DNA from 2 places in the Anoxybacillus sp. FSL W8-0382 genome. Region 2 is predicted to be linked to the other one. Evidence: riboswitches for the same ligand, from Rfam matches in the RefSeq annotation. Region 2 holds a riboswitch; the other holds the start of a gene.

Region 1 (5,259 bases), 1.5 Mb from region 2:
CGGATGCGTGGCCAACGATCAAACGTTTAGCTCAAAGTCGTTTCCTCCGTTGGGTTTATCGCATTCCGTTTCCGATTCGTGCGGCTTTTTCGTTCTTGTCTTTAGCAGGGATGTTTACAGTTCATTCGCTTCATATGCTTCTTCATTTTTGGAAGGATTTTGAAAAAGGAAATCGTCGTGCCGTATTCTGGCAATTTGTCTTACCATGGTCGGTATGGATTGGGTTATTGTTGATGATCGGAGTAGAAAAATGGCTCTTTGCGTTCGTTCTTCCACTACTTATTGGAAATACGATCGTGATGGGATACATTTCAACGAACCATCGCTTAAATCCGCTCGTTCCAGTTAACGATCCATTAGCAAACAGCTTAACTGTCATCGTTCCGAAGTGGGTCGACATATTGCATTTTAACTTTTCGCACCATACAGAACATCATTTGTTCCCAGCGATGAGTTCAAAATATTATCCGCTCGTTAAACAATATATTAAACAACTACGGCCGGATCGTTATTATGAAATGCCGATGACAAAAGCGTTAATTGCGCTATGGAAAACACCACGGCTTTATCACGAACAAACAGAACTAATCGAGCCACGTGAAGGATATGTATACGGCACGCTTGGATATGGATTAAATATAGATGACCTTTCGCATAAAGTGAAAGAAAATGTTATAGGAAAAATGGTAAAAGAAAAATAAAGCGTCGCATCTCGGCGCTTTTTGTTTTTATAAAGAAAACAAGACGTGGACAATTCGCCACGTCTTATTATTTTCTTGCATGTTTTATTATAGGGGAGATGTGTCATTGAAAGCTATTTCATTTTTTCTTTTAATTTGCTTTTAATATAATTTTTCGTCTTCTCGTCATTTTTTAGCCTCCTTTTGTTCGTTTTTATATACCACTATATGTTCCATTTCGTAAATGGTTTGTACAAACTTTGTACAAACAATAAAAAAAAGAAAAAAGCTGCCGAAACAGGCAGCTTTTGTTGTTTACGCGATTGGCCCACCGAGTTTTTCGATGCGTGGATCAATGTTTGTGAATTTTTTGAAGTTTTCCTGGAACTTCGCCGCAAGCTCTTTTGCTTTTTGTTCATACGCTTCTGGATCGGCCCATGTGCTTTTTGGTTGCAGCACTTCATCAGGCACACCGGGAACGTGAAGCGGAATATGCAGACCGAAAATCGGGTCTTGAACGGTTTCGACGTTGTTTAATTCTCCTTCTAACGCCGCTTTGACCATCGCGCGCGTATACGATAGCTTCATCCGTTCGCCAATGCCGTATCCGCCTCCCGTCCAGCCGGTGTTGATTAAAAATACTTGAACGCCGTGAGCATCGATTTTTTGTCCAAGCATGTCTGCATATCGTGTTGCTGGAAGCGGTAAAAACGGTGAGCCGAAGCATGTAGAGAACGTTGCTTCCGGCGCTGTCACTCCGCGCTCTGTGCCTGCTAATTTGCTCGTATATCCGCTTAAGAAATGATACATTGCTTGTTCTTTCGTTAATTTACTAATTGGCGGCAATACCCCGAATGCATCTGCTGTTAAAAAGACGATCGTATGCGGATGACCTGCAATGCTTGGTTGAACAATATTATCCATCGCTTCAAGCGGGTACGCCGCACGCGTATTTTCAGTTAACGTTGCATCGTCGTAATTTGGTATGCGCGTATCTGGATCCATCATGACGTTTTCTAATACGGAGCCGAAGCGAATCGCATCGAAAATTTGCGGCTCTTTTTCACGTGATAAGTTAATGCATTTGGCATAACATCCACCTTCAATATTAAAAACACCGTTGTTTGACCAACCGTGCTCGTCATCGCCAATTAGGCGACGGTTTGGATCAGCAGAAAGCGTTGTTTTTCCTGTACCAGATAAACCGAAAAAGAGCGCGACATCACCTTCTTGACCGACGTTTGCTGAACAGTGCATCGGGAAGATTCCTTGTTCTGGCAATAAAAAGTTCATGACAGAGAAAACGGATTTTTTCATTTCACCAGCATATTCTGTTCCACCAATAAGCACGGTACGACGTTCAAATGAGATAATAATAAACGTTTCTGAACGCGTGCCGTCAACAGATGGATTTGCCTTAAATGTTGGTGCAGAAATGACTGTAAATTGTGGTTCATGTGTTTGTAATTCTTCCGCTGTTGGACGAATGAACAATTGATGGGCAAATAAGTTATGCCAAGCAAATTCATTGATAACTTGAATCGGTAAGCGATAAGCAGGATCGGCGCCTGCAAAGCCATTAAATACAAATAGTTCTTCTTTTGTCATTAAATAATCGGTCACTTTGTTGTAAAGTTTATCAAATACTTCTTCAGAAATTGGTTGGTTGACAGTTCCCCAATCAATTTTATGTTTAACAGATGGTTCTTCTACAATATATTTATCTTTTGGAGAACGGCCTGTATATTTTCCGGTTGTTGCACAAATCGCTCCTGATGAAGTTAGGATGCCTTCTTTCCGAGTTAGTACTTTTTCTACTAGTCGTGGTACAGATAAGTTATGAAAAACCCCATCCCTTTGTAAGAGCGTTGATAATTTGTTTGTCAGTTCAATGGAATTCATTGGACAAAACCTACCTTTGTTTGATTTATCTTTATGTAAAAAGTATAACACATTTTGATAAATAGTCCATACTAATTCATGTATTTTTCTTGAATTTATTTTAGACATCATAAAGGGAGAAAAAACGTTGACTCGCTTATGATAGATGTGATATGATGCTGAGATGAACGGATACTCTTATCCCGAGTTGGTGGAGGGGGACAGGCCCGATGAAACCCAGCAACCGTCACATACGTGAAAAGGTGCTAACCTGTGGCAAGGGGACGCCCTTGAACGATAAGAGTGAAAGGCGCAGACAAATGCAAGAACCTTTCCTCTGAGGGAAAGGTTTTTTTCACGATAGACCATAATAAGAGGGATGAGTACCGTATCATTTGTCATTATACTGAGGAGGAATGTTTGAATGCCTAAACGTCGTCTGTTTACATCTGAATCTGTAACGGAAGGGCATCCGGATAAAATTTGTGACCAAATTTCCGATGCGATTTTAGATGCGATTTTAGCGAATGATCCAAATGCGCGTGTTGCATGCGAAACGAGTGTAACAACAGGACTTGTTTTAGTGAGCGGAGAAATTACAACGTCTACATATGTAGATATTCCAAAAATTGTTCGTGAAACGATTCGCGAGATTGGCTATACACGTGCAAAATACGGTTTTGATGCCGATACGTGCGCCGTATTAACGTCAATTGATGAACAATCACCAGACATCGCGATGGGTGTTGACAAAGCGTTAGAAGCTCGTGAAGGGCAAATGACAGATGAAGAAATCGAAGCGATCGGTGCAGGAGACCAAGGATTAATGTTTGGTTTCGCGTGCAACGAAACGAAAGAGCTTATGCCGCTTCCAATTTCACTTGCCCATAAACTTGCGCGCCGTTTAGCAGAAGTGCGTAAAGAAGACATTTTACCATACTTACGCCCGGACGGAAAAACGCAAGTGACAGTGGAGTATGATGAAAACGGCAAACCTGTACGCATTGATACGATCGTTGTTTCCACACAACATCATCCAGAAATTACGCAAGATCAAATTGTGCGCAATATTAAAGAACATGTCATTCAACCTGTCGTTCCAGCGGAGTTGATCGATGAAAACACAAAATATTTCATTAACCCAACAGGTCGTTTCGTCATCGGTGGTCCACAAGGTGACGCAGGGTTAACAGGACGCAAAATTATCGTTGACACTTACGGTGGTTATGCTCGTCACGGCGGTGGGGCTTTCTCAGGAAAAGACCCAACGAAAGTAGATCGCTCGGCAGCATATGCGGCTCGTTACGTAGCGAAAAACATTGTCGCAGCAGGTCTTGCGGATAAATGTGAAGTGCAATTAGCATATGCGATCGGTGTGGCGCAACCTGTATCGATCTCAATCGACACGTTCGGCACAGGCAAAGTATCTGAGGATGTATTAATTGAAGTGGTGCGCAACAACTTCGACCTTCGCCCAGCAGGCATTATTAAAATGCTCGATCTCCGTCGCCCGATTTATAAACAAACAGCAGCTTATGGTCACTTCGGCCGTACGGACATTGATCTTCCTTGGGAGCGTACAGATAAAGCGGAAGCGTTAAAACAACAAGCGTTACAGTTAGCGAAGTAAGGAAAAGAGGAGAGTTACAAGATGTAGCTCTCCTTTCCTATTTTTTAAGTAAGAACAGAAAGTCAACTACCCCCACTTAGCTAACGCTTGAAGTGAGGGCTTGCAACTCCCCAGAAGTGCAAACGGACTCTGTCCTCCTTCCTTGACTTGGGGTTGCATCAGGGGCAGGTTGACGACTACCCAACGACGCAGGTCATGCCTGCATCGTTACCGATTCTCTCGGCATGTCTGTTGGCAGTACTTGGCTTCCACACACAACAGACGAACCCACGCTCGATGTTTTACGGTTACAACGTTTCCTGTAACCAACTCCATACATCGAGTAGCAGTTACTGGAGTGCCTTTATTAAACGGTTTTCTCCACGCCTCTATTATATCATACACAAAAGAAAGGGGGAACGCGCATTCCTCTCCCACTTACTCCCTTTGTTCGTTGAAGTGGGAGTCTCCTGCGCGAAATAGGATGAAGCCCTAAGTAAATGCGCGACACGGCAACGCTAACAGCAATAGGTAAAAGACAAACAGCAAGCGCTGGAGCGTATAGTAAAAACGGAACGATGACAGAAAATATTGCAGTCGTATGTCCTGATGGAAATGAATGGTCAGTTAATGGGTTTTTTGTTACTTTCGTTTTATGCAGTGAAATATACGGTCGTTTGCGAGGATATATTTTTTTCATCATTGTGACAGGAATATGGCTAAGTGCTAAGGCGATCGCACTTGCGATAGCAGTATCGCGCCATTCATCCCGCAATAGCCAAATGGCTAGCATAACCGATGTAATTGAAAATGTAGCCCCTCCAACGTGTGTAATTGAACGAAAATAGGTGTTTAGCCATTTTTGATCAAAATAACGATTAATGCTGTAAAATAACTTGCACTCCCAATCGTACCATTTTCGTAACATAAGCAAATCCCCCTGATTTTATGATAAAATACATATGTGAAGTCAATAATAAAACAATGTAAAAATACCACGCTTATTTGTCGCGTGGTTTGTTTACTTGAAGTGATTTATAATATTGTCCTTTTTCGACATATTCGCGACGAATGCGTGCCATTTCACGC
Region 2 (5,259 bases):
TCACACCGTCAAGCGAAAATATACCCGTCGTTTCCCCAGCTTGCAAATGTTTATGTTCATCCATCAATTTGAACAAATGAAGTTTACTATATTCACAAACGACATCGCCGTTTCGATGGACGATATACATCGTATTCGTTATGTTGTCCGCCACTTTTTTCGCGACCGATCCACCGACGATATGCACACGATACGTGCGGGCAAGTTCGGAAAGAAACGCCTTCGTTTGTTCGCCGTTTTCATCGGCAATATGAGTAAGCCTCGTTAAATCGTAACCTGTCGTCCATAGTTCAGGTAAAACGACGACATCGGCTTCTTTCGCGATTTGTTCCATGTAGCGCACGACTGTTTGTTTATTTTTTTCCGGTGCTCCAAACGCAATGTCCATTTGCACGCAAGCGATATTCATCTCATTCACCTCAAAAAAATTTTCTTTACATTTTGATTTTTACGATATATGATTCTTGACTAGAATTTCAACCTTTTTGTGAAGTAGGTGTGAAAAATGAAAACATTTCCGCAATCGAACTTGTTACAGCAACTTCCGAAGCAATTTTTTGCTTCGCTCGTGCAAAAAGTGAACGCAGTCATTGCCAAAGGGCATGATGTCATTAATCTCGGACAAGGAAATCCAGATCAGCCGACACCAGCGCACATTGTAAGCGCGATGCAACAGGCGGTAGCAAAGCCTAAGTATCATAAATATTCACCATTTCGCGGCTATTCGTTTTTGAAAGAAGCAGTGGCGACGTTTTATAAACGCGAGTATGGCGTGACGATTGATCCTGAAAAAGAAGTCGCTATTTTGTTTGGCGGAAAAGCAGGGCTTGTTGAAATGCCGCTTTGCTTATTAAATTCGGGCGATGTTGTGCTCGTTCCTGATCCCGGTTATCCAGACTATTGGTCGGGGGTCGTGCTTGCGCGGGCGCGCATGGAAATGATGCCGCTACGGGCGGAAAACGGCTTTTTACCTAATTACGAGGAGCTAAACAAAGATGTCGTTCGCAAGGCGAAACTGATGTTTTTAAACTATCCGAACAATCCGACCGGCGCAACCGCAACGAAATCGTTTTTTCAAGACACGGTTTCGTTTGCTGAAAAACATCGTATCGGTGTTGTACACGATTTCGCATACGGAGCGATCGGCTTTGACGGGAAAAAGCCAGTAAGCTTTTTACAAGTCGAAGGGGCCAAAGACGTCGGCATTGAAATTTATACGTTCTCAAAAACGTACAATATGGCAGGATGGCGCATCGGTTTTGCGGTCGGTAACGAAAGCATGATCGAAGCGATCAACGTATTACAAGACCATTTATACGTCAGCATGTTCGGGGCGATTCAAGAAGCGGCAGCAGTCGCACTACTTGATTCGCAACAATGCGTCGCCGAGCTTGTCGCGACGTATGAAGCAAGAAGAAACACGTTCGTTCATGCATTGCGTGACATCGGCTGGGATGTGCAAGCGCCAGCAGGTTCGTTTTTCGCTTGGCTTCCGGTGCCAAACGGCTATACGTCGGAAACGTTTGCTGACCTTTTGCTTCAAAAAGCGCACGTGGCGGTCGCTCCGGGCATTGGGTTTGGCGAACATGGGGAAGGCTATGTGCGCACAGGGCTGCTCACAAGCGAAGCAAGACTTCAAGAAGCAGCGGAACGCATCGGGCGGTTGCAACTTTTTTAAAAAAATGATTGACAAACGCCACATGTGCTGTCATAATTCGAATTAAATTTGTGAAAAACGAACTGTTTGAAAAATTTTATACATTGCGAATTCTTATCAAGAGTAGGCGGAGGGACGAGCCCGATGAAGCCCGGCAACCGACTTAACAAGTGTTAAGCACGGTGCTAATTCTCGCAGCAGTGCGCTGAGAGATAAGAAGAGACGAACGATTGAGCCTCTTCTTATGAAGAGGTTTTTTATTTGTAAAGGAGTGGGAAGATGATTACCGCAACATATTTGATCCATGACGACAAAGACTTAGTGAAAAAAGCGGAAGGGATTGCGCTTGGATTGACTGTCGGGTCGTGGACCGATTTGCCGCAGCTTGAACAAGAGCAGTTGAAAAAACATAAAGGCGTTGTTCAGTCCATTGAACAGCTCGAAGAAGATGAGCGGGTCAATACGTTTTTTGGCAAAAGACTAAAACGTGCGCTCGTGCGCATTTCGTATCCGAGCGTCAATTTTAGCGCCGATTTTCCAGCGATTTTGACGACGACGTTTGGAAAATTGTCGCTTGACGGAACGATTAAACTTGTTGACTTAACGTTTTCGGACGAACTGAAGCGTGCTTTTCCCGGCCCGCGCTTTGGCATTGACGGCATACGCGAAAAGCTTAGCGTTTTTGACCGTCCGCTTGTGATGAGCATTTTTAAAGCGGTCATTGGGCGTGATTTACAATACGTCACCGAACAATTAAAACTGCAAGCGCTCGGTGGGGTCGATCTCGTCAAAGACGATGAAATTTTATTTGACAATGACTTAACGTCGTTTGAAAAGCGCATTGTCGCAGGAAAACAAGCGCTACAAGACGTGTACGAACAAACAGGGCATCGGACGTTATATGCGGTCAATTTAACAGGTAAAACGTTTGAACTAAAAGACAAAGCGAAGCGTGCGGCGGAGCTAGGGGCGGACGTGTTGTTGTTTAACGTGTTTACATACGGACTTGACGTGTTGCAAGCGCTTCGTGAAGATGATGACATTCGTTTGCCGATTATGGCGCATCCGTCGTTTAGCGGAGCGATCGCTTCGTCGCACGTGTATGGCGTCAGTTATGCGCTTTTACTTGGGAAATTGTTGCGCATGGCAGGGGCAGATTTTTCGCTCTTTCCATCGCCGTACGGAAGCGTTGCGCTTGAAAAGCAACAGGCGCTCGCCATTTCTGAGGAGTTGACGAAAGAAGATTTGTTTTTACGCGCATTCCCTGTTCCATCTGCCGGCATTCATCCAGGGCTTGTGCCGCTTCTTATGCGCGACTTTGGCATCGATTGTGTCATTAACGCGGGCGGTGGAGTGCACGGACATCCGCAAGGCGCTGTCGGTGGCGGGCAAGCGTTTCGCGCCGCGGTGGAAGCGGTGCTTTCTGGGCGTTCGCTTCATGAGGCTGCGACGGAAAACGAAGCGTTAAAACAAGCGCTTGACTTATGGGGGAGCGCATGATGAAGCCGGTCATTTTTTGCGATTTTGATGGGACGATTACGTTAAACGATAATATTATTGCTTTAATGAAACAGTTTGCTCCGCCGGAGTGGGAAGCGATCAAAGACGATATATTGGCGCAGGCATGTACGGTGCAGGAAGGAGTCGGGCGCATGTTTTCGTTGTTGCCGACGACGCTGAAAGAAGACATCGTGCAATTTCTGATTGACACCGCCCGCATTCGCGACGGATTTTCCGACTTTGTCGCGTTTACGAACGAACGGCAAATCCCGCTTTATATCGTGAGCGGCGGCATCGACTTTTTCGTTTATCCGCTGCTTGACGGACTGATTGAAAAAGAGCGCATTTTTTGTAATAGCGCCGATTTTAGCGGGGAAACGATCCACATTACGTGGCCGTATGCGTGCGATGAACATTGCGAAAATGAATGCGGGTGCTGCAAGCCGTCGCTTCTTCGTAAACTCGCGCCAAAAGGGGCAAAAACGATTGTGATTGGCGATTCCATTACCGATTTAGCGGCGGCGAAACTAGCCGATCACGTCATCGCGCGCGACTTTTTACTTGAAAAATGCCGTGAGCTAAACTTACCGCATACGCCGTTTACGACGTTTTATGACGTCATTCATGTGTTGAAAGAGAGCGAGGTGATTGTATGAAAGAGAAATGGGAAGAGCTAGCGGAAGTCAAACGAGAGCTAGCGGCGCGCGACTGGTTTATGGCGACAAGCGGCAATTTGTCGCTGAAAGTGAGCGATGAGCCGCTTACCTTTCTTGTCACCGCAAGCGGAAAAGATAAACGAAAAGAGACGGCGGAAGATTTTTTACTTGTCGATGCTGACGGACAGCCAGCGGAGGCGACGCACTTGAAACCGTCCGCAGAAACGTTATTACATGTCGAAATTTACAACAAAACGAACGCCGGTTGCGTTTTGCACGTGCATACGGTCGACAACAATATCGTTTCAGAACTGTACGGTGACGAAGGGGAAGTCGTCTTTTCGAATCAAGAAATAATTAAAGCGTTCGGATTATGGGAGGAAGATGCGCAATTTCGCATTCCGATTATTCCGAATTTCGCCCATATTCCGACGTTAGCAAAAGCGTTCGCCGACCATGTCCATGGAGATGCTGGTGCGGTGCTTATTCGCAACCACGGCATTACCGTTTGGGGAAAAGATGTGTTAGAGGCGAAAAAGTTTTTAGAAGCGTGCGAGTTTTTATGTCAATATCATGTGAAATTATTGCTTATTAAACGATAAGGGGGAAAATATGTATGGCAGTCATTAAAGTGCGAAACACAGGGGAAGTGATTGAAGGAAAAGAAAACGTTGCGGCGTTTTTAAACAACCAAGGGGTGTTGTATGAACGGTGGGATGCAAGCAAACTTCCTGCTCATTTACAAAACAAGTTTGTATTAACAGACGAAGAAAAAGCGGACATTTTAGCGACGTTTCAGACGGAAATTGAAGATTTAGCGAAGCGGAGAGGCTATAAAACGTGGGACGTCGTGGCGCTTTGTGAACAAACGCCAAATTTAGAAGAGTTGTTGAAAAAATTTGAACAAGTGCATACACATACGGAAGATGAAGTGCGGGCGATCGTCGCTGGTCATGGCATTTTCGTCATTAAGGGCGATGAACAAACAGGTTATTTTGACGTTGAACTAGAGGCAGGCGACGTTATTTCCGTACCAGAAGGAAATCCGCATTTCTTTACGTTAATGGACGACCGTCAAGTCGTTGCCGTCCGTTTGTTTATTGATCCATCCGGATGGGTGGCACATCCATACGTAGAAAAAGAAGGGGAATAACGCCCCTTCTATTTTTTTGTAAACAGCACAACGCCTGTGATCGTAATGAACGAACCGATCCATTGTGCCACCGTTAACGTTTCATGAAGCAATATGTATGCAAACAATGCGGTAAAAAGCGGATTAAAATTTAAAAACATCCCTGCTGTTGTGGCACCGACTTGTTTCACGCCGACGTTCCAAAGAAACATCGCAAGCACTGTCGCCCCGATGCTCGTATAGATGAGCGCAAGCAAAAACGAGACGTTTACGTGATGAACGGAAAAGGAAGATACAAATGGCAACAATCCAAC

What was found. Region 2 has a riboswitch for S-adenosylmethionine ahead of mtnW (2,3-diketo-5-methylthiopentyl-1-phosphate enolase). Riboswitches for the same ligand answer to the same signal wherever they lie in the genome.
Region 1: linked by a shared signal. The riboswitch ahead of metK (methionine adenosyltransferase) and the one ahead of mtnW (2,3-diketo-5-methylthiopentyl-1-phosphate enolase) in region 2 are both predicted to bind S-adenosylmethionine.

What each region holds. Positions count from the first base shown of each region.
Region 1 covers NZ_JBBOPX010000001.1:491,814-497,072, forward strand. The annotation lists gene NSS60_RS02695 (fatty acid desaturase family protein) at 1-701, shown strand, start outside; gene pckA (phosphoenolpyruvate carboxykinase (ATP)) at 996-2,582, opposite strand; SAM riboswitch class I at 2,757-2,865, shown strand; gene metK (methionine adenosyltransferase) at 2,986-4,191, shown strand; gene NSS60_RS02710 (phosphatase PAP2 family protein) at 4,568-5,098, opposite strand; gene NSS60_RS02715 (gamma carbonic anhydrase) at 5,172-5,259, opposite strand, start outside.
Region 2 covers NZ_JBBOPX010000001.1:2,009,703-2,014,961, reverse strand. The annotation lists gene NSS60_RS10610 (carbon-nitrogen family hydrolase) at 1-409, opposite strand, end outside; gene NSS60_RS10605 (pyridoxal phosphate-dependent aminotransferase) at 506-1,678, shown strand; SAM riboswitch class I at 1,769-1,876, shown strand; gene mtnW (2,3-diketo-5-methylthiopentyl-1-phosphate enolase) at 1,937-3,157, shown strand; gene NSS60_RS10595 (2-hydroxy-3-keto-5-methylthiopentenyl-1-phosphate phosphatase) at 3,154-3,813, shown strand; gene NSS60_RS10590 (methylthioribulose 1-phosphate dehydratase) at 3,810-4,415, shown strand; gene NSS60_RS10585 (1,2-dihydroxy-3-keto-5-methylthiopentene dioxygenase) at 4,430-4,966, shown strand; gene NSS60_RS10580 (DMT family transporter) at 4,975-5,259, opposite strand, start outside.